Regions from separate parts of the Pseudoduganella sp. R-43 genome, predicted to be linked through region 3. Evidence: predicted binding sites of a transcription regulator. Region 3 holds the regulator's gene; each other region holds the start of a gene.
The links. The regulator sigma-54, encoded in region 3, starts transcription at its own class of promoters, with help from an activator protein. The targets are predictions, from matches to a motif close to TGGCANGNAANCTGCTTT.

Region 1 (7,247 bases), 2.7 Mb from region 3:
CAACTGAAGGCTTCCGGCGCCGGCTCTTCGCTGTCCTACAGCTGGAACACCCGCAAGCTCGCCAGCGGCACCCACACCGTGCAAGCCGTGGCCAGGGATGCTGCCGGCAATACCTCGACCACCAGCGTCCAGGTAACCCGCTAATTAATATAAATACCCTGTTTGGGCCCGGCTCTGCCGGGCCTTTTTTTATTAGCCGCTGGAAATATCAATTAACTCCATATCAAATGAAATGAAGTTAATATCAATTTCTTCGCGACATTAGTTAACCCTTTGATTTGACTGAATATTATTAATCGCTACAATCCTGCAAGCCAACTTTGCACAAATGCTCAGACGGATTTGTATCAGGATGTAATTTGAGGGAAATTTCATTTGCCTCGCGGTAAATCGTGAATTACTATCGAACCTGAAGTCTGACAAAGGCAAACCGCGCGAAAGCACGGGACGCAAAGTCAACGGTCTAACGACGCGCAAGCGTCCATGACGGCTGGACTGCCAGATACACAGGTGACCCTGATGTCCCCGGTGTGCTCTCCAACTACTCCCTTGGGAGTGGCCGGCAGTCCTTTTTTCTGAAACCTTGAAAAAGGATCTGCTTTAATGAAGAACCGCACCTGCATCGCCACCCTCATCCTCGCTGGCGCCGCCCCTATCGTATTTGCAGCCCCAGGCAACGATACTGATTTTGCTCCCGGCCGTATCCTGGTCGAACCTCAGGCAGGCTTGACTGCCGATGAGTTCGCCAAAGACTTGAAAGGCCATGGCGCCGGCAAGGCCCAGAAGCTTGGTCAGAGCAATATCCATATTATTGACGTGCCGCATGGCTCCGAGAGGGCGATTGCCAACAAGCTGAAACACAATCCCCATTTCAAGTTCGCCGAACTTGACCAGCGTGTGGAAGTCAGCGCGACCACCAACGACCCTTACCTGGGCAGCGAATGGCACATCGGAAAGATCGGCGCCAGCGCCGCGTGGGACAAGACACAGGGCGGCAACATCACCATTGCCATCCTGGATTCGGGCGTTGACGCAAGCCACCCCGACTTCTCGGGCCGCCTGGTAGCAGGCTATAACACCTACGACAATAACACCAACACCGCCGACGTCTGCGGCCACGGCACCAAGGCTGCCGGCTCCGCGGCAGCTGCGTCCAATAACGCCATCGGCGTCGCCGGCGTGGCGGGCCAAGCCAGGATCATGCCAGTGCGCATTGCCTACAACAATTCCGGCACCTGCTACGCCTACTTCTCGACCATGGCCAGCGGCGTGACCTGGGCTGCCGACCACGGCGCCCGCGTGGTCAACATCAGCTACGCCAACGTGCCAACCAGCTCGGCCGTGCAAAGCGCTGCCAACTACCTCAAAGGCAAGGGCGGCCTGCTGTTCGTCTCGGCCGGCAACTACAACCGCGATGAAGGCTTCACCCCGACCGACACCATGATCCCGGTCTCGGCCACCGATTCGGCCGACAACCGTGCCAGCTTCTCCAGCTATGGCGCCTTTGTCGCGCTGTCGGCGCCGGGCGTGGGCATCTACACCACTGTCCAGGGTGGCGGCTACGGCGCGGTCAATGGCACCTCCTTCGCCAGCCCGGTCGCCGCAGCGGTGGCAGCCCTGGTGATGTCGGCCAATCCTTCCCTGAGCGCAGACCAGGTGAAGAGCATCCTGTTCACCACCGCTGTCGACCTGGGCACTGCCGGCCGCGACATCTACTTCGGCTATGGCCGTGTGAATGCTTCGGCTGCCGTAGCAAAAGCTGCGGGTACCACAACCACGGCCGACACCACTGCGCCAACGGTCTCGATCGCTGCCCCGCTGGGCAGCAGCACGGTGTCGGGCATCGTCTCGGTCAACGTCAACGCTGCTGATAACGTCGGCGTGGCGCGCGTGGACTTGAAAGTCAATAGCACGGTGGTAGCGAGCGATGCGAGCAGCCCATTTAGCTTTGCGTGGGATTCCAAAGGCGTTGCCAACGGTATGGCAACCCTGACGGCCGTCGCGCGTGATGCTGCCGGCAATGTGACCTCTTCCACGCCAGTCAGCGTGAACGTCTCGAACAGTACCACCACCATTTCTCCGACGACCGACACGGTTGCGCCCGTTGTGGCTATCACCAACCCAAGCAATGGCGGCACCGTTCACGGCAACGTCAACGTTACCGTGAATGCATCGGACAATAGCGGCGCGGCTGGGATTTCGATGTCGCTTTACGTGGACGGCGCGCTGGTTGCTTCGGGCAGCGGATCGAGCATGGCCTACAGCTGGAAACCCAGCAACGGCAGCCATACCCTGAAAGCAGTCGCACGTGATCGCGCCGGTAACACTGCTGCCAGCAGCGTGAGCGTACGCAAGTAAGCGGCTCTCCAATGAAAAACGGCAGCCTTGGCTGCCGTTTTTTTCATCAGGTCGCGATCAGCGGATACTGCGTCGGCGGCTGAGCGCCAAACCCAGCAGGCCGACACCGAATATAGCCAACGTAGCAGGCTCTGGAATTTCCTGTTCACCGCCTCCGCATTCCGGACGTGTGTCGCCTGGAGGGCATTCAGGCGGATTGCAGTTTTCTTCTCCGTCCACGCAGGCACCGGATTTAGCGGAAGATGCATAGCCCTGGACATGCACTGCTGCAAACAAGCCGTCCGTTCCGCAGGTACGGCCTGGCATGCACGACAGGAACATGAAATCATTGACGCTTAGCGTCTCGCTTAGGTCGACAGAGAGACGCCAGACCGATTCGTTCCCCTGCGCCAGCTCACCCGGGTTCGCATTCACAAAATGGAACACACCATCGTAGCTGCCGGACCCGGTTCCGTTCTGGCAATCCGAGCAGATGCTGGTGTTGGCGTTCACCCCGCTTAACAAGGAGAACGTTCCGGTCTGGGCCAGTGCATCACCGTTGAACCACCAGTCGTTCACATAGATGCCAGACTCCAGCACGCCGGTTGCGACGCTCAGGCTGATGTCCACATAATTCGTGCCATAGTCGGTAAACTTCAGTTGCGCCCACGAGTCGGTTGCGGTCGCCCCAGACTGCAGGGGTGGCGCGTCTCCGGTGTAGACGTTGGCGTTATTAAAATTGAGCGTCCATTCGCCCGCATGAGACAAAGGAGCAACCCCCATCAGCAGTGCTGCTCCCAAGACACCCAGCGCAGTTTTGATACTTTTCATGTTACACCCCCTTTTATTATGGTACGAACTCCTATACGCATATAGCGTGCCTAAAAGTTACTCACCAACGAAATCAATCGGTTAACCTCAGCAGTTAAATCTTGACCCCAAAAATTGTAAGAATTCTCGACATTGACATGAAAGTCACCACTGATTTCGTACGGAAACTTAGGTTTCCCTTAGGGCGCAAGACGGCATCGGGTGCCTGCGTTAAAATGCGCTGGACATGAGCGCTACTAACTTCCAGTTTGAAAATTCCTTCGCAGGTTTGCCGCCAGCGTTCTACACTCACCTGATGCCGACTCCATTGCCGGCGCCTTACCTTGTTGGGCTGAGTCCTGCGGCTGCACGCCTCATTGGTCTTGAACCAGCAACGCTGGCGACGCAAGAAGCGGTTGATATCCTGACCGGCAACCGCCTCGCGGAGCGTTCGAAGCCGCTTGCGGCTGTCTATTCCGGCCACCAGTTTGGCGTCTGGGCCGGCCAGCTCGGCGACGGGCGTGCCATCCTGCTCGGCGATCTAGCCACTCCCGAGGGCCCGATCGAGTTGCAGCTGAAAGGCGCCGGCATGACGCCATACTCGAGGATGGGCGATGGACGCGCCGTGCTGCGCTCGTCCATCCGTGAGTTCCTGTGCTCGGAAGCGATGCATGGCCTCGGCATCCCGACCACCCGCGCCTTGTCGGTAGTCGGTTCTGACCAGGGAATCGTGCGCGAATCGATCGAAACCGCGGCCGTCGTCGTCCGCATGGCCCCAACCTTCATCCGGTTTGGTTCTTTTGAACACTGGTACTACAATCGCAAGCCGGATGAACTCAAGCAATTAGCCGATTACGTCATCGACCGCTTCTACCCTTCCCTGCGCGACGAGGAAAACCCGTACGCTGCCTTGCTGGAAGAAGTGACCCGCCGCACCGCGCGCATGATTGCGCACTGGCAAGCAGTAGGCTTCATGCATGGTGTAATGAATTCCGACAATATGTCGATCCTGGGGCTGACTCTCGATTACGGCCCCTTCGGTTTCATGGACGGATTCGACGCCAACCAGATCTGCAACCATAGCGACGAGCGTGGCCGTTACTCGTATTCCAACCAGCCGCAGATCGGTCACTGGAACTGCTACGCCCTCGCGCAAGCCTTGTTGCCGCTGATTGGCGAAGTCGAACTGACCCAGGAAGCGCTCGACGTCTACCAGCCGGAGTTCGCGCGTCACATCGATCAGCTGCTGCATGCCAAGCTCGGTTTGGCTACCACGCAAGAAGGCGACCGCGAACTGCTTGACGGCCTGTTTGCCATCCTGCAAGCCAACCACACTGACTTCACGATTTTCTTCCGCCGCCTGAGCGCCTTGCGCGCCGGCAGCTCGGAAGGCGACGAACCCTTGCGCGACTTGTTCATCGATCGCCCCGCTTTCGATCAATGGGCCGAAGCTTATCGTGCGCGCCTGCGCGCCGAAAACAGCGACGATGCTGCGCGCAAACTTGCGATGGATCAGGTCAATCCCAAGTATGTGCTGCGAAACTATATGGCACAGCTCGCCATCGAAAAGGCGCAAAATAAGGACTTTTCCGAAGTCGAGCGCCTCTTGACCCTGCTCGAACGCCCCTTCGACGAACAAGCAGAGAATGAACAATATGCAGGCTTTCCGCCAGACTGGTCCAGCCAGCTCTCGGTAAGCTGCTCTTCGTGAGAGATCAACAATGAGCGACAAAGTTGTCAAGACCGATGCCGAATGGCGCGCCCAGCTCGACCCGATGGAATACCAGGTTACCCGCCATGCCGCCACCGAGCGCGCATTTACGGGCAAGTTCTGGGACCACCACGAGCATGGCATTTACACCTGCGTATGCTGCAACACCCCGCTTTTCGAGTCGGATGCCAAATTCGATTCCGGCTGCGGCTGGCCGAGTTACTTCAAGGCGCTCGATCCTGCGAATATCATAGAGAAAACGGATCGCTCGCATGGTATGCTGCGCACCGAAATCATCTGTGCAGTATGTGATGCCCACCTGGGCCACGTCTTCCCTGATGGCCCGCCGCCGACCGGATTGCGCTATTGCATTAATTCGGCCTCGCTGCGCTTTGAACCGAAGCCTTGAAAAGATGAAGATTATTTTTGACCTGTTTCCGCTGATCCTGTTTTTTGTCAGCTACAAATTTGCCGGCAGTCACCAGGAGGCCGCGCATGCCATGCTGAATGCCCATCTTGGCGGCCTGGTTTCCGGCGGAGCGATTCCGGCATCGCAGGCGCCGATCGTGGTCGCGACTATTGTCGGCATTATCGGCACCGCTGCCCAGGTGTTATATCTGCTGGCCCGGCGCAAGAAGGTCGACGGGGCTCTATGGGTTTCCCTGGTAGTGTTTATCGTATTCGGCGGCATGACCATCTATTTCCACGACGATGACTTTATCAAGTGGAAGCCAACCATTATTTACTGGTCGCTTGCGACGGCCATGCTGGTGGCGTACCGCTTCTTCGATAAAAACATGATCCGCCTGGCGATGGAAAAGCAGGTCCAACTGCCGGAACATGTCTGGGTGCGCCTGCATTTCATGTGGATTACCTTCTGGCTGGTGCTGGGTTTTGTGAACCTCTTTGTCGCCTTCATCCTGTTCAAGTCCGATAACGACGCCTGGGTCAATTTCAAGGCTTTCGGAGTTACCGGTTTGATGCTGGTGTTCTTTATCGCACAGGCTTTCTACCTCTCTAAACATATTAAGGATGAAGCATGAGCGACCCGCGCCTTGCCAGGATTCGCGAGCGCCTGGAAGCCTCGCTGGCGCCATCGGAAATCGTGCTGGAAGATGAATCCGCGCTGCATGCCGGCCATGCCGGCGCAGCCTCCGGCGGCGGACATTACAGGCTGAAAATTGTCTCTACTAAATTCGAAGGTGTGAAACTCGTCATGCGCCATCGTCTGGTGTATGATTCCGTGCACGATATGATGCATAAAGAAATTCATGCATTGGCCATTACCGCATTGGCACCGTCCGAAGTATGATATGCGCGGAGTTTTTGGGAAACATCAAAAAGAACCTCGATCGTTGAATAGTAGAGACATCTCGGCGAACCAGCCCAAAATCCCCGCAATTCAGTAAACTTTCCCTAGGAATTAAACTAAATGACTTTCAAGCCAGCCCGCTTGCTGCTCGCACTTATCGCCGTTGCCGCTGCACCAGCTTTCGCCCAGAACGCCGCTGTCGTCAATGGCAAAGCCATCCCGACCGCCAAAGTTGACGCCCTGGTCAAGCAAGTCGTTGCCCAAGGCCAGCAGCAAGACACCCCTCAATTGCGCGAAATGATCAAGAAGTCCCTGATCGGCCGCGAAGTAATGATCCAGGAAGCGGAAAAGCAAGGCCTGGCCAAGAGCAAGGACGTTACCACTGCTCTGGAACAGGCTCGCCAGGACATCATGCTGAACGCCCTGGCTGCTGATTACGTGAAAAAGAACCCGGTTGGCGACGCCGAAATCAAGGCTGAATACGACCGCGCCGTTGCCGCCGAAGGCGACAAGGAATACCACGTGCGCCACATCCTGGTGGAAACCGAAAAAGAAGCAAGCGACATCATCGCCAAGCTGAAAGGCGGCGCCAAGTTTGAAGACCTGGCCAAGAACTCCAAGGACACCGGTTCCGCTGCCAACGGCGGCGACCTGGACTGGGGCACTCCAGCCAACTTCCCTAAAGTCTTCGCTGACGCGTTCACCTCCCTGCAAAAAGGCCAGGTTACCGAGAAGCCAGTGCAAACCCCAAGCGGTTTCCACGTGATCAAGGTGGAAGACACCCGTCCGGTCAAGCTGCCTACCCTGGAAGAAGTGAAGCCACGTATCGCCGATTCCCTGATGCGCGCGAAACTGCAGGCCTATCAGGAATCCCTGGTGAAGAAAGCCCAAGTACAATAATCCGTCACGGACCTGATCCGGCGCCCAAGCGGCGCCGGATTTATTTTAACTAAGGAAATACTCAATGAAATTCAAACCAGCCACCCTGCTGTTGGCCCTGATCGCAGTTGCAGCGACCCCTGCATTTGCCCAGAACGTCGCTACCGTGAACGGTAAAGCTATCCCATCGGCCCAGAT
Region 2 (7,247 bases), 130 kb from region 3:
CATTGGCCAGGGTGGATGCTGCCGCCAGCAGCAAGCCGGCGGCAGAGCGTTGCAGCTTTTTCAGCACTGATTACTGCGGCTTGACGAACTTCAGCGTCATGCGGTCGCTCTCGCCAATGGCAGCGTACTTGGCGCGGTCCTTGTCCTTGTTGGTGAAGGTCGGAGGCAAGGCCCACACCCCGTTCTCGTGGTTGGCGTCATCCTTGGCATTGGCGTTGACTTCAGACTTTGCCACCAGCTTGAAGCCGGCCTGTTCGGCCATCTTGATGACATAGGCTTCGTGCATATAGCCGGTACTGGCCTTGGCATCCTGGGTCATGGCGGACGGCAGGCGGTGTTCTTCCACGCCGAAGATACCGCCTGGTTTCAGCGTGTCGTAGATGCTGGCCATCAGCTTCTTCATGTTCTCGTCGCCGGTGCCGATCCAGTTATGGATGTTGCGGAACGTGAGCACCATGTCGGCGCTGCCTTTCGGCGCGTAAGTGTATACGCCGTTGCCCGGTTCGAAGGCGCCCAGCACCACCTTGTCGCGGCCCGGCTGCTTGGCCAGGAACTCCTGGAAGCGTTCAGCCGACTTGCGCACGCGTTCGTCGGCCGATTGCGGGCTGGAGCCGGCGGTAATCAGCTTGCCCTGGTCGCGCAGGTAAGGGGCCAGGATTTCGGTGTACCAGCCGCCGCCCGGCGACAGTTCGACCACCGTCATGTTCGGCTTGATGCCGAAGAAGGTCAGGGTCTCGTAAGGATGGCGGTACTGGTCGCGTTTGACGTTGTCCGCGTTGCGGGTAGGGCTGGCGATTGCAGCTTTCAGGGCAGGATCTGCCAGTGCAACGCCGGAAAAACCGGTAAAGCCAACGGCCAGCAGGCCGGCCAGGACGTACTGTTTCATTCAGGAGTCTCCTTTTTTCGTTGGGCAGGCGACGCAGCGGCTCCGGTCGCCCGGGACTTGATGATCGTGCAAGCTGGCCGCCCGGTCAAGTGTCCGCGCGGACGGTGTGCGGACACTGCCCGGACACTTTTTGCGGATATGTTTCAGCTTTGTACAAGCTTTACACAATGGCATAAAAATTGCGTACGATTTGATCCCTGCAAGCTGTCTTAGGTAAAAACGATAACCCTGGAGAGACTATGGAACGACGTGCATTCCTCAACATGAGCGGCGGTGCAATGGCTGCCATGATGATGCCTTTTGGCCGCGCCATTGCGGCCGACGAGCTGGTAAAGCCCGTGGAAGTGAAGTTCAAGAAGATGCTGGCAGATACCGCGCTGACCGCGGCCACCCAGGCCGGCGCCAGCTACTGCGACGTGCGCATCGGCCGCTACCTGAACCAGTTCATCACGACCCGTGACCTGAACATCGAAAACGTCACCAATACCGAATCCGCTGGCGTGGGCGTGCGCGTGATCGCCAACGGCGCCTACGGCTTTGCCGCCACCAGCGACATGTCGCCGGACGGCGTGGCCGGCGCGGCGCGCCAGGCGGTCGCCATCGCCAAGGCGAACGCCAAGCTGCAGGCAGCCGGCGTGCAGCTGGCGCCGACGCCGGGCGTGGGCGAAGTGTCGTGGGCGACCCCGATCAAGAAGGACTGGCGCACCGTGCCGATCAAGGAGAAGGCCGACCTGCTGATCACCGCCAACAAGGGCGCGCTGGAAGCCGGCGCTTCGTTCATCCAGTCCTTGCTGTTCCAGGTTAACCAGCAGAAGTACTTCGCTTCCACCGACGGTTCCTATATCGACCAGGACCTGCATCGCCTGTGGGTGCCGTTCTTCGCCACGGCCGTTGACAAGTCGACCGGCAAGTTCCGCAGCCGTTCCGACCTGGGCACCCCGGTCGGCATGGGCTATGAATACCTGGACGGCCGCAAGGAAGACAAGATCAAGGCAGCGGGCGGCGTTGCCACGCTGTACAACCGTACCTATGACCTGGTCGAGGATGCGAAGGCCGCCGGCCGCCAGGCCAAGGAAAAGCTGACCGCCAAGTCGGTCGAGCCGGGCAAGTACGACCTGGTGCTGTCGCCGGAACATATGTGGCTGACCATCCACGAATCCGTCGGCCACCCGACCGAACTCGATCGCGTGCTGGGCTACGAGGCCAACTTCGCCGGCACTTCCTTCGCGACCCTGGACAAGCAGCAGTCGAAGAAATTCAAGTACGGTTCGGACCTGGTCAACATCGAGGCAGACAAAACCATCCAGGGTTCGCTGGGGGCGGTCGGCTACGACGACGAAGGCGTCAAGTGCAAGAAGTGGGACATCATCAAGGACGGCATCCTGGTGAATTACCAGGCTACGCGCGACCAGGCGGCGGTGATCGGCGAGAAAGAATCGCACGGCTGCTCCTACGCGGACTCCTGGAGCAATGTGCAGTTCCAGCGCATGCCTAACGTTTCGCTCAAGGCTGGCAAGAAGAAGATGACCCCGGACGAACTGGTGAAAGACGTGAAGAAGGGCATCTACATCGTGGGGGCCGGTTCCTTCTCGATCGACCAGCAGCGCTACAACTTCCAGTTCGGCGGCCAGATGTTCTACGAGATCAAGGACGGCAAGATCGGCCAGATGCTGGAAGACGTGGCTTACCAGTCGAATACCCAGGAGTTCTGGAACGCCTGCACCGCCATGTGCGATGAGCGCGACTGGCGCATGGGCGGCTCTTTCTTCGACGGCAAAGGCCAGCCGATGCAGGTGAGCGCGGTGTCGCACGGTTCGTCAACTTCGCGATTCAACGGCATCAACGTGATCAACACTGCACGCAAGATCGGCTAAGGCGAAAGGACTACGAATGAAGATCCTGAATCAGGAAGAGACCAAGCGCATCTCCGACAAGGTCATGTCGCTGAGCAAAGCCGATGAGTGCATCGTCACCATCAACGGCAGCCGCACCGGCAATATCCGCTATGCGCGCAATGCCGTGTCGACTGCCGGCCTGGTGGAAAATACCCAGCTGTCCGTGGCGGTCGCCTTCGGCAAGAAGCAGGGCACGGCAGTCATCAACGAGTTTGACGACAAGTCGCTGGCGAAAGCCGTGCAGCGCGCGGAAGAACTGGCAAAACTGGCGCCGGAAAATCCGGAGTTCATGCCGACGCCGGACAAGCAGGCGTTCAAGGGCTCCGACACCTTCAGCAAGTCGACCGACGCGATCAATCCTGAGTACCGCGCGCAGGTGGCGGCTTACAGCATCGAGGCCTGCAAGAAGAAGGGCCTGGTCGCTGCGGGCTTCTTTACCGACCAGTCCTCGTTCGAGACAGTCGCCAACTCGCGCGGCGTGTTCGGCCACCAGTCGCAGACCGGCATCGACTTCACCTGCACCGTGCGGACCGAAGACGGCCGCGGTTCGGGCTGGGTGCGCCGCGATGCTCAGGACGTCAATCGCTTCGATCCGCGCGCAGCGGCCGAAGTGGCGATGGAGAAGGCGATCCGCTCGGCAGAAGCCAAGGCGCTGGAGCCTGGCCGCTATACGGTGATCCTGGAACCTGCCGCGACTTCCGACCTGCTGGCGTTCATGTTCAGCAGCTTCGACGCGCGTTCGGCCGACGAGGGCCGCAGCTTCCTGGCCAAGAAGGGCGGCGGCAACCGCATGGGCGAAAAACTGTTCGACGAGCAGGTGAACGTGTGGGCCGACCCGTGGGATAAGGATATTCCTGTGCTGCCATGGGATAACCAGACCTTGCTGGCGCGCGAGCGCATGGACATCATCAAGAACGGCAAGATCGCTTCGTTGAACTACTCGCCGTTCTGGGGCAAGAAACAGGGCCAGCGCGCTGTAGGCCAACCGGGCAATATCATCATGTCCGGCGGTTCCAAGTCGACCGAGGAACTGGTTGCCTCGACCAAGAAGGGCATCCTGGTGACCCGTACCTGGTATATCCGCATGGTCGATCCGCAAACCGTGCTGCTGACCGGCCTGACCCGCGATGGCACTTTCTACATCGAGAACGGCAAGATCAAGCACCCGGTGAAGAACTTCCGATTCAATGAAAGCCCGGTGACGATGTTGAACAACATCGAGGAACTGGGCCGTCCGGAAGTGCTGGCCGGCGACGAGTCGCAATTCCAGCTGCTGATTCCGGCCATGAAGGTGCGGGACTTCAACTTCACCTCTTTGTCTGACGCTGTATAGGAAACCGAAGAGCGCAGCCGCCGCGCCACAAAGTGTCAGACCCTGTGGGTCTGACACTGCTTTACCGGTTTAAAAATGGAGCAACACATTGGAACGCAGATCCTTCCTGAAAGTCGCCGCTGCCGCCGGCGGCACCATGCTGGTCCCCGTCTTCGGCAACGCCATCGCCGCCGAAGACCTGATGAACCCGATGGCCCGCAAGTTCAAGAAAGAACTCGCCGACGCCGCGCTGAACGCCGCCACCAAGGCCGGCGCCAGCTACTGCGACGTGCGCATTGGCCGCTACCTGAACCAGTTCATCACCACCCGCGACACGCGCGTTGAAAACATCGTCAACACCGAATCGACCGGTGTCGGCGTGCGCGTGATCGCCAATGGCGCCTACGGCTTCGCCGCCACCAACGCGCTGACAGTCGACGCCGTCGCCGACGCCGCGCGCCAGGCAGTGGCCATTGCACGCGCCAACGCGCGCCTGCAGGCCTCGCCGGTGCAACTGGCGCCGGTCAAAGGCGTGGGCGAAGTCGCATGGCAGACGCCTTTCAAGAAGGATTGGCGCGAAGTGCCGATCAAGGAAAAGGCCGACATGCTGCTGGCCGCGAACAAGGCTGGCCTGGATGCCGGCGCCTCCTTCATGACCGCCAACCTGTTCCAAGTCAATCAGCAGAAATACTTTGCCTCGACCGACGGTTCCTACATCGACCAGGACGTACACCGCCTGTGGGCGCCTTTCACCGCGACTGCAGTGGACAAGGCAACCGGCAAGTTCCGCACCCGCGACGGCCTGTCTTCGCCGGCCGGCATGGGTTACGAATTCTTCGACGCCAAGCCGGAGCACAAGGTGCGCGCGGCAGGCGGCGTGACGCAGTTGTACAACGGCGGCTACGACATCATCGAAGACGCCAAGGCCGCCGGCAAGCAAGCGCGAGAAAAGCTCTCGGCCAAGTCGGTCGAGCCAGGCAAGTACGACCTGGTGCTGAGCCCTGAACACCTGTTCCTGACCATTCACGAGAACGTCGGTCACGCAACGGAACTGGACCGCGTGCTAGGCTATGAAGCCAACTACGCCGGCACCTCCTTTGCGACGCTGGACAAGTGGAAGAGCAGGAATTTCAAGTACGGTTCCGACATCGTCAACATCGTGGCCGACAAGACCACTCCCGGTTCGCTGGGCTGTGTGGGCTACGACGATGAAGGCGTGCCTTCGAAGAAATGGGACCTGATCCGCAACGGCATCCTGGTGAATTACCAGGCCACGCGCGACCAGGCGCACATCATCGGCGAGAAGGAGTCTCACGGTTGCTCATATGCGGATTCCTGGAGCAGCGTGCAGTTCCAGCGCATGCCCAACGTCTCGCTGGAAGCAGGCAAGAAGCCGCTGTCGGTGGACGACATGGTCAAGGACGTGAAAAAAGGTATCTACATCCTGGGCCGCGGTTCCTATTCGATCGACCAGCAGCGCTACAACTTCCAGTTCGGCGGCCAGTTGTTCTACGAGATCAAGGACGGCAAGGTCGGCCAGATGCTGAACGACGTGGCATACCAGTCGAACACCCAGGAGTTCTGGAACTCTTGTTCGGCCACCTGCGACCAGCGCGACTGGCGCATGGGCGGTTCGTTCTTCGACGGCAAAGGCCAGCCAAGCCAGGTCAGCGCCGTGTCGCATGGTTCCTCGACCACGCGCTTCAACGGCATCAATGTGATCAACACTGCCCGCAAGATTGACTAAGGACGCGATAGATGAAACTCCTGAGCAAAGACGAAGCAAAAAGCATTTGCGACAAAGTGATGGCCATGTCCAAGGCCGACGAGTGCCGCGTCAACCTGAGCGGAAGCCGCAAGGGCAACGTGCGTTACGCCAACAACAGCGTTTCCACTGCCGGCCTGATTGAAGATACGACCTTGGTGGTCAGCGTCGCTTTCGGCAAGAAGCAAGGTTCCGCCACCTGCAACCAGTTCGACGCCAAGTCGCTGGAAGCGGCCGTGCGCCGCGCCGAGGAAATCGCGCGCCTGGCCCCGGAAAATCCGGAATTCATGCCGGCCGTGGGCAAGCAGGACTTCAAGGCCAGCAATACCTTCAACCGTAATGCCGAGGCATTCAATCCCGAATACCGCGCAGATGTGGCCTTCGCCAGTATCGCCGCCGCCAAGAAGGCCGGCTTGCAGGCGGCGGGCTTCTTCAACGACAGCATTGGCTTCGACTGCATCGCCAACTCGAACGGCGTGTTCGGCTTCCAGGAACTGGGCGGCCTGAATTTCACCGTGACCACCCGCACCGACGACGGCCGCGGTTCGGGCTGGGTCAATCGTGCCGCCTACGATCCGAAGGCATTCGATCCGCGCGCGGCATCCGAAATCGCCATCGAGAAGGCCTTGCGCTCGGTGGACGCCAAGGCCTTGGAACCGGGCCGCTATACCGTGGTGATGGAACCTGCCGCCACCAACGACCTGCTGAATTTCATGTTCAGCGCCTTCGATGCGCGTTCGGCCGACGAAGGGCGCAGCTTCCTGTCCAAGAAGGGCGGCGCCAATCGCCTGGGCGACAAGCTGTTCGACGAGCAGGTGAATGTGTGGACTGACCCGTGGGATGCCAATGCACCGGTGCTGCCATGGGACCAGGGATCGATGCAGGCACGCGCGCGCCGCGACCTGATCAAAGGCGGCGTGATCACCTCGCTCGACTACAACCGCTACTGGGCGCAAAAGCAGAAGAAGGAAGCGACTCCGCCGGCGGGCAACATCATCATGGCGGGCGGATCGAAGTCGACCGAGGAACTGATTGCTTCGACCAAGAAGGGCATCCTGGTGACCCGCACCTGGTATATCCGCATGGTGGACCCGCAATCGGTGGCGCTGACCGGCCTGACCCGCGACGGCACCTTCTACATCGAGAACGGCAAGATCAAGCACCCGATCAAGAACTTCCGCTTCAACGACAGCCCGGTCTCGATGCTGAACAATATCGATGAACTGGGGCGTCCGGTGCTGATCGGCGATACCGATGCGCGCAAGCTGATGATCCCCGCCATGAAGGTGCGGGACTTCAACTTCACGTCGCTGTCCGACGCGGTCTGAGGAATGCCCGCCTACGATTTCTACTTCACGCGCCTGACTTACGAGTCGGGCGACTGGGATG
Region 3 (7,247 bases):
GGATCAGTTGAAGGACCTGGTAGGCGATTTCGATTTTGCCGTCAACGAACAATGCCATGAGTTCGCCGAATGCGAGGGCTACCAGGCTTTCATCGCCAGCGGCAAGCCGGTATTCAATGCGGAGTATGCTGCGCCATACAGCAGCGATCCCGCAGCGCGCGCCAAGCTGTGCGCCGATGCCAACGCCCGCAAGTTCCATACGCTGGTGCTGCCGCTCGCGCTGGACGACAGCCTGCGCTACAGCTGCGAGCCGTGACTACAGCGTCAGCTTGGTCTCGAACTTGGAGCAGTTCATCGCGAACAGGCTCTTGACGTTGATGACGTTGTGGTGCGAGGTGAAGACGCGCCGCGTGAAGGCGCTGTACTCTTCCATCGACTCCACCGTGACGATCAGGTGGAAGTCAAACTCGCCGGCCACTTCGTAGCAGGACATCACCTCGGGCTCGGAACGCATGCGGTGTTCGAACTGCTTGAGGATGTCGGTATTCTGCTTCTCCAGTTCGACCGACACGAATACCGTCAGCGGCCGCCCGGCGAGCGCGCGGTCAACCAGCGCGACAGCCTTGACCAGCACGCCGTCGTTGCGCAGCCTTTCGATGCGGCGCTGGCAGGTCGCGACCGACGAATGCACGCGCTCCGCGATCTCGCGCAACGGCGTGCTGGCATCTTCTTGCAGGATATTCAGGATGCCCCGGTCGATCCGGTCCAGATCCCTCATGCGAGGTGGCGCAAGGGGTGCGCCCAGGCCGGCCAGCATGGTTCGAAGAAGCGCTCCACCATGGCGGGCGTCACTTCGGCCAGCGTTGCAGGATTCCACTGCGGCTGGTTGTCCTTGTCGATCACCAGGGCGCGTACGCCCTCGAAAATCTCGCCGTGTTCGAAGTTGCGGCGCACCAGGTTGCGCTCCATGCGCAAGCAGTCGGACACGCCCAGCGACGCGCCGCGCTTCAGCAGCTCGTGGGTCACGCTCATCATCAGCGGCGAGCGCAATTCCATTGCCTTCAGCGATTTCTGCGCGAAAGGCGTGCTGTCGCCTCGCAGCGAATCCATGATGGCGGGTACCGAGCCCGCCGAGAAATGCTGATCGATCAGGGCGCGCTGCGCTTCCAGTTCGCTGTCGCCGGCGAAGGCGTTGTGCGGGCCGGCAAAGACCGCGACAGCATCGCGCAACGATTTGCCGGGCGTCGACTCGAACAGCTTGGCCAGTCCGGCCAGTTCAGTTTCCGGCACGAAGTAGTCAGCCAGGTCGAGGTAGAGCGCATCCGCGGCGCCGACCGTCAGCCCGGTGAGGCCGAGCCACATGCCAAGCTGGCCCGGCGCATGCGACAGGAAGTGGCTGCCGCCCACGTCGGGAAACAGGCCGATGTTCACCTCGGGCATCGCCATCCTGGTACGGCCCGTGACGATGCGCACGCCGCGCTCCGGCCCGCCCTGCGCGATGCCCATGCCGCCGCCCATCACCACGCCATCCATCAGCGCCACATAAGGCTTGGGGTAGAAATGGATTAAATGGTTCAGCGCATATTCTTCGGTGAAGAAGTCTTCCAGCAGCGCGCTGCCGCCTTGCGTATTGCCGCGGCCGACGTCGTGGAAGAAGCGGATATCGCCGCCTGCGCACAGCGCGCGTTCGCTGCTGCTGCGCACCACGACCGCCGCCACCGACGCATCGTCGCGCCATGCCAGCAGCGCCTGCGTCATCGCGCGCACCATGTCGAGGGACAGTGAATTGAGGGTCTTGGGGCGGTCCAGCGTGATGAAGCCGGTACCGTTGGAGAGTTGGGTGTGTACGTGTTCGCTCATGCAAATATTCTAACGCACACTGGTCGCAAAAAAGGGCGCCAATTGCGCCCTTTGGTGTGCTGCACGGCCAGTCCTTTACATGGCGGTGGGTGGTGCCTCATACGTATCCGGGAAATGCTTGATGGCCGCATGACTGTGGTTCTGCACACGGTCCTTGTATTTCATGACCTGGCGATCCAGTTTATCAATCAGGGTATCGATGGCGGCGTAAAGGTCTTGCGACAGGCTTTCGACGTAAACAGTTTTGCCAGACATGCGCAGGTTGATTTCGGCTTTCTGGCGTTTCTCTTTCTCGGTGAGGTTATCTACAGTCAGGATGACAGCAATATCGATTACTTGATCGAAATGGCGCTTGACTCGTTCCAGCTTGTTCTGCACGTACTCGCGAATGGCTGGGGTCACTTCGACATGATGTCCACTGATGGTGAGATTCATACACACTCCTAAAGATGATGTCGCTCTCGAGTTCGTGCACGCCGAAACGCACAGAGGAACCCATGCACTGCACTACAACGATTTGCGGAGGCTAACTGGAGGGATCTTCAACGCTTCTCGATATTTGGCAACAGTCCGTCGCGCAATCACCATGCCTTGTTCACCCAGCATGTCCGCAATCTTACTGTCGGATAAAGGATTTTTCGGGTCTTCTGCTCCTGTCAATTGCACGATCAGTGCCCGTATCGCAGTCGAGGAAGCCTCCCCCCCGGCTTCGGTCGCGACGTGGCTACCAAAGAAATATTTCAACTCAAACATGCCATGCGGGGTGAGCATATATTTTTGAGTTGTTACGCGAGAAATAGTGCTCTCGTGTAGTCCCAGTGTATCAGCAATTTCACGCAACACAAGGGGTCTCATGGCCACTGCGCCATGACTGAAAAAGTTCTTTTGTCTTTCTACTATCGCTTCCGCGACGCGCAGGATCGTGTCGAAGCGCTGGCGCATATTCTTGATCAACCACTTGGCCTCCTGCAGCTGGCCATTCATCTGCGACTCGCTCTTGCCTTGCTTGAGCAAGTTGGCATACAGCGCGTTCACCCGCAGGCGCGGCACCACGTCGTTGTTCAGGGTGACGATCCAGCCGCCGCGGCCCTTTTTCACGATCACGTCCGGCACCACGTAGTCTGACTCGCCTGACGCAAATTCGGCGCCCGGATGCGGGTTGCACTGGCGGATCACGCACTGTGCTTCGCGCAAGTCTTCATCGTCGCAGTCGAGCGCTTTCTTCAGCTTGGTGAACTCGCGCTGGGCGAACCAGGCCAGGTGCTTCTCGACGATGGTCAGCGCCATGCGGCGCGTCACCAGCGGCACGCCGGGCATGCGCCTGATCTGCAGCGCCAGGCATTCGGAGGCATTGCGTGCGGCGACGCCGGGCGGATCGAAGCTTTGCAGCAGCACCAGGCTGCAGCGCAGGTCGTCCAGTTCGATTTCCAGCTCGGGCGGCAGGCGCTCGTGGATTTCTTCCAGCGGCTCTTCCAGGTAGCCGTTCTCGTCCAGCGCATCGATGATCAGTTCCATCAGCGCGCGGTCGCGCGGCTCCTGCACGGTGACGCGCATCTGCTCGAGCAGGTGTTCGCGCAGCGTGCAGCCGGACGCTTCCAGTTGCGGGCGGCTGTCTTCGTCGTCGGCGGATTTGCTGCCGGCGCTGGCGCTCCAGTCGGCGTCGTCGCTGCCGTTGCCGGCTTCATGGTCGCCGCCTTCATAGGTATCGCTTTCGCCGGCAGCGGCCGGGGCTTCGCCGCCCTCGCCTTGCGGGCCTTCAGCCGAAGGCGTGGCGGGAGCTTCGGCGCCATTGCCGTTGCCCTGGCTGATGGCGCCATCGGCCAGCAGCCGTACCGAGTGGTCGAGCGGGTCGTCAAGGCGCTCCAGCATGGGATTGTCGCCAAGCAGCTGTTCCAACTCCTGGTGCAGCTCCAGCGTGGACAGCTGCAGCAGGCGGATGGATTGTTGCAGCTGCGGCGTCAGCGCCAGGTGTTGCGAGGTTCGCAGTTGCAGTGTTTGTTTCATGGCCTTCGTTTACATGCGGAAGTGTTCGCCGAGGTAGACGCGGCGAACGGATTCGTTGGCAATGATGTCGTCCGGGCGGCCCGAGGCCAGCACGGCGCCCTGGTTGATGATGTAGGCGCGGTCGCAAATGCCGAGGGTCTCACGCACATTATGGTCGGTGATCAGCACACCGATATTGCGCTCCTTCAGGAAACGCACAATACGTTGGATTTCGATCACGGCGATCGGATCCACGCCGGCAAACGGTTCGTCCAGCAGCACGAAGCGCGGGTTGGTGGCCAGGGCGCGCGCAATTTCCACGCGGCGGCGTTCGCCACCCGACAGCGACAGGGCCGGGTTCTCGCGCAGCTTCTCGATTTGCAAGTCGGCCAGCAGCGATTCCAGGCGCTGGTTGATTTCCGCCTTGGGCAGAGGCTTGCCGTCCACCTTCTGCAGTTCCAGTACGGCACGAATGTTTTCTTCCACCGTCAGCTTGCGGAACACCGAAGCTTCCTGCGGCAGGTAGGACAGGCCCAGCGTGGCGCGCTTGTGGATCGGCAGGCTCGACACGTCGGTGCCGCCGATATCGATGGTGCCTGCATCGGAAGCCACCAGGCCGACGATCATGTAGAAAGAGGTAGTCTTGCCGGCACCGTTGGGACCGAGCAGGCCGACCACTTCACCGCAATCGACTTGCAGCGAAACGTCGTGCACCACCTGGCGCTTGCCATAGGTTTTCTGGAGGCCGCGCACGACCAGCGTGCTGGCGCAGTTATTTGCTTGCATGCTTACTTCTTCTCCGTCGGCGTCGCTGGGGGTTCGGTACGGGTCGGCTGGATCACCATGGTGCCGCGACCGCCGCCGGGCTTGCTCTCCCCGCTGGCCGAATTGCGCACGCTGAAAAATTCCTTGCGGCTGTCGTAAGAAATGAACTCACCCTGCACTTCGTCGTTCTGCTTGCCGCCTTCCAGGCGGCGGATGGTGGCCTTGTTGAACATCTTCACCAGTTCAACCTGTTCCTCGTATTCGATGCGGTCGGCATCGCCTTCCACCCACTGGTCGCCGGCGCCGTCGCGCTTCTGGCGGAAGGTGGCTTTCTTGCCGTCGCCAAACAGCGTCACTTGCTGGAAGCCCTCCGGCGTCTGCTTGACGTAGGCGCGCTCGGCCGTCATGGTCAGGGTGCCGCGGGTCAGCTTGACGCCGCCCAGCAGGATGGTGACCTGCTTGACGTCGTCGATGTCCATCGAGCCGTAGCTGATGTTGGTCGGCTTGTAGGAGTCGGCTTTCTCGGCCAGCGCCGGAGCGGCGACTCCCAGCAGCAAGGCTGCCGACAAGAGTAGTCGTTTCATGTTCATTCCTCAGTTATTGGTCCGCGGCCTTGGGCGGAATCTGCAGCGTGCCGTTGCCGGCCAGGTGCATTTCGCGCGTCGCATTATTGGCGCGCATGCTGTTGGCCGCAGCAGTCGTATCCCCCAGCCGCAGTTTCACCGGATGATCGGTTTCCATGCGGTCTTCGTCCGGGAAGATCACCAGCTTGTCCGATTCCAGGTGCAGCAGTTGCGATTGCGGCGATGCCGCGCGGTCGATCGTCACGCTGCCGTTCAGGGTGACGCGGCTGTTGGCGTCGTCCACGCGCGCCGTATTCGCCACGATCTCCATCGGCGGCTTCTCGCCGGCCAGGCTGTGCACGCGCGGATTGTCGATCTCGGACGAATCGTCGACCGGGCGGTGGGTCAGCTTGTCGCCGGCAATGATATAGCTTGGCTTGCCATCCTTGGTCATGCGCACGAAGGAGAAGTTATGGATGATGTAATCCGGCTCGTTCATGCGCTTGTCGGCCTGCATCTGATCGTCCGCGCGGTTCAGCAGCTCGAGCAGGTAGAAGCTGCCAAGCGCCGCCAGCAGCACGAAGATCATGCCGATCGACAGGCGGAAGCGGTGGGCGGTCCTCTGGTTACGCATTGCTTGCCCTTACACCAGGAACTGGGCCATCACGCGGTCATAGCTGCCGCTGGCGCGCAGCACGAATTCGCAGGCCTCGCGCACCGCGCCGCGGCCGCCCGCAGCTTCGGTAATGTAGTGGGAGCGATCGTGCGCCTCCTTGCGGCCATTCGGCACGCTGACCGCAAAGCCCACACGGCTCAACAGCGGCAGGTCCACCACGTCGTCGCCGATGAAGGCAACCTGCTCTTCCGCCAGCCCCAGGTCGGCCAGCAAGGCCTTGAACGGGGTCAGCTTGTCGTGGCCGCCCTGGTGCACGTAATCGATGCCCAGGTCCTTGGCGCGTGCCAGCACGATCGGCGTGCGCCGGGCGCTGATGATCGCGGTCTTGATGCCCGCTTCCTGCAGCAGCTTGATGCCCAGGCCGTCGTGCACATTGAAAGTCTTGACCATTTCACCGTCGGCGCCATACGTCAGGCTGCCGTCGGTCAGCACACCGTCCACGTCGAAGATGAACAGGCGCACCCTGGCTGCACGGGCAAGCAGGTCTTCGCGTTCGAGCGTCATCAGATCACCTTGGCGCGGGTCAGGTCGTGGATGTGCAGGGCGCCAACCAGCGTGCCGTCGGCATCCACCACCAGCATCTGGTTGATGCGGAATTCTTCCATCACCGCCACGGCGTCCACCGCCAGCTGGTCGGGGCCGATGGTGCGCGGGTTCAGATGCATCACGTCCTTGATGACGACCTTGCTGAAGTCCTGGACTTTTTCGATCATGCGGCGCAGGTCGCCGTCGGTGAAGACCCCGACCGGCTTGTTGGCCGCGTCGACGATGGCGGTCATGCCCATGCCCTTCTGGGTGATTTCCAGCAGCGCATCGGGCAGCCGCGTTTCCAGGCCCACGGCCGGGATGGCGCCATCCTTGCGCATGATGTCGCGCACATGCGTCAGCAAGCGGCGGCCGAGGGCGCCGCCAGGGTGGGAACGGGCAAAATCCTCTTCCTTGAAGCCGCGCAGGTCCAGCAGCGCCACCGCGATCGCATCGCCCAGCGCCAGCGTGACGGTGGTGGAAGCGGTCGGCGCCAGGTTCATCGGGCATGCCTCCTTGGCCACGGACACATCCAGGTGCACGTCGGCCAGCCTGGCCAGGCTCGACGCCGGCTTGCCGGTCATGGCGATCACGTGGCCGCCCATGCGCTTGACCACGGGCAGGATGGCCATCAGTTCGGCTGCTTCGCCGGAATATGAAATGGCGATCACCACGTCTTCCGGCGTCACCATGCCCAGGTCGCCGTGCGCCGCTTCGGCCGGGTGCACGAACAGGGCCGGGGTGCCGGTCGAGGCCAGCGTCGCCGCAATCTTGCGGCCGATGTGGCCGGACTTGCCGATGCCGGACACCACGACGCGCCCTTTGCATTGAAGCAACAAGGACACCGCCCGACCCACAGTTTCGTCGGTGGCCAGGCGCGCATTCAGCGCTGCCAGTGCGTCCGTTTCGATCTGCAGGGCCTCGCGCGCCAGTTC

Region 1: a site for sigma-54 is predicted at 3,203-3,220, ahead of ACN9M3_RS16750 (PEP-CTERM sorting domain-containing protein). Genes of this name have one in related genera too.
Region 2: a site for sigma-54 is predicted at 1,055-1,072, ahead of ACN9M3_RS03780 (TldD/PmbA family protein). Genes of this name have one in related genera too.

The regions. Positions count from the first base shown of each region.
Region 1 is NZ_CP183988.1:3,667,712-3,674,958, reverse strand. It holds gene ACN9M3_RS16760 (S8 family serine peptidase) at 1-144, shown strand, start outside; cyclic di-GMP riboswitch class I at 415-503, shown strand; gene ACN9M3_RS16755 (S8 family serine peptidase) at 604-2,358, shown strand; gene ACN9M3_RS16750 (PEP-CTERM sorting domain-containing protein) at 2,416-3,168, opposite strand; gene ACN9M3_RS16745 (protein adenylyltransferase SelO) at 3,395-4,858, shown strand; gene msrB (peptide-methionine (R)-S-oxide reductase MsrB) at 4,869-5,267, shown strand; gene ACN9M3_RS16735 (septation protein A) at 5,272-5,901, shown strand; gene ACN9M3_RS16730 (BolA family protein) at 5,898-6,170, shown strand; gene ACN9M3_RS16725 (peptidylprolyl isomerase) at 6,291-7,070, shown strand; gene ACN9M3_RS16720 (peptidylprolyl isomerase) at 7,135-7,247, shown strand, end outside.
Region 2 is NZ_CP183988.1:823,126-830,372, forward strand. It holds gene ACN9M3_RS03770 (substrate-binding periplasmic protein) at 1-67, opposite strand, end outside; gene ACN9M3_RS03775 (class I SAM-dependent methyltransferase) at 71-886, opposite strand; gene ACN9M3_RS03780 (TldD/PmbA family protein) at 1,126-2,760, shown strand; gene ACN9M3_RS03785 (TldD/PmbA family protein) at 2,777-4,114, shown strand; gene ACN9M3_RS03790 (TldD/PmbA family protein) at 4,203-5,840, shown strand; gene ACN9M3_RS03795 (TldD/PmbA family protein) at 5,852-7,186, shown strand; gene ACN9M3_RS03800 (DUF4159 domain-containing protein) at 7,190-7,247, shown strand, end outside.
Region 3 is NZ_CP183988.1:953,137-960,383, reverse strand. It holds gene ACN9M3_RS04500 (endo alpha-1,4 polygalactosaminidase) at 1-256, shown strand, start outside; gene ACN9M3_RS04495 (Lrp/AsnC family transcriptional regulator) at 257-718, opposite strand; gene ACN9M3_RS04490 (enoyl-CoA hydratase/isomerase family protein) at 715-1,800, opposite strand; gene hpf (ribosome hibernation-promoting factor, HPF/YfiA family) at 1,876-2,235, opposite strand; gene ACN9M3_RS04480 (RNA polymerase factor sigma-54) at 2,308-3,804, opposite strand; gene lptB (LPS export ABC transporter ATP-binding protein) at 3,814-4,569, opposite strand; gene lptA (lipopolysaccharide transport periplasmic protein LptA) at 4,572-5,132, opposite strand; gene lptC (LPS export ABC transporter periplasmic protein LptC) at 5,146-5,745, opposite strand; gene ACN9M3_RS04460 (KdsC family phosphatase) at 5,755-6,291, opposite strand; gene ACN9M3_RS04455 (KpsF/GutQ family sugar-phosphate isomerase) at 6,291-7,247, opposite strand, start outside.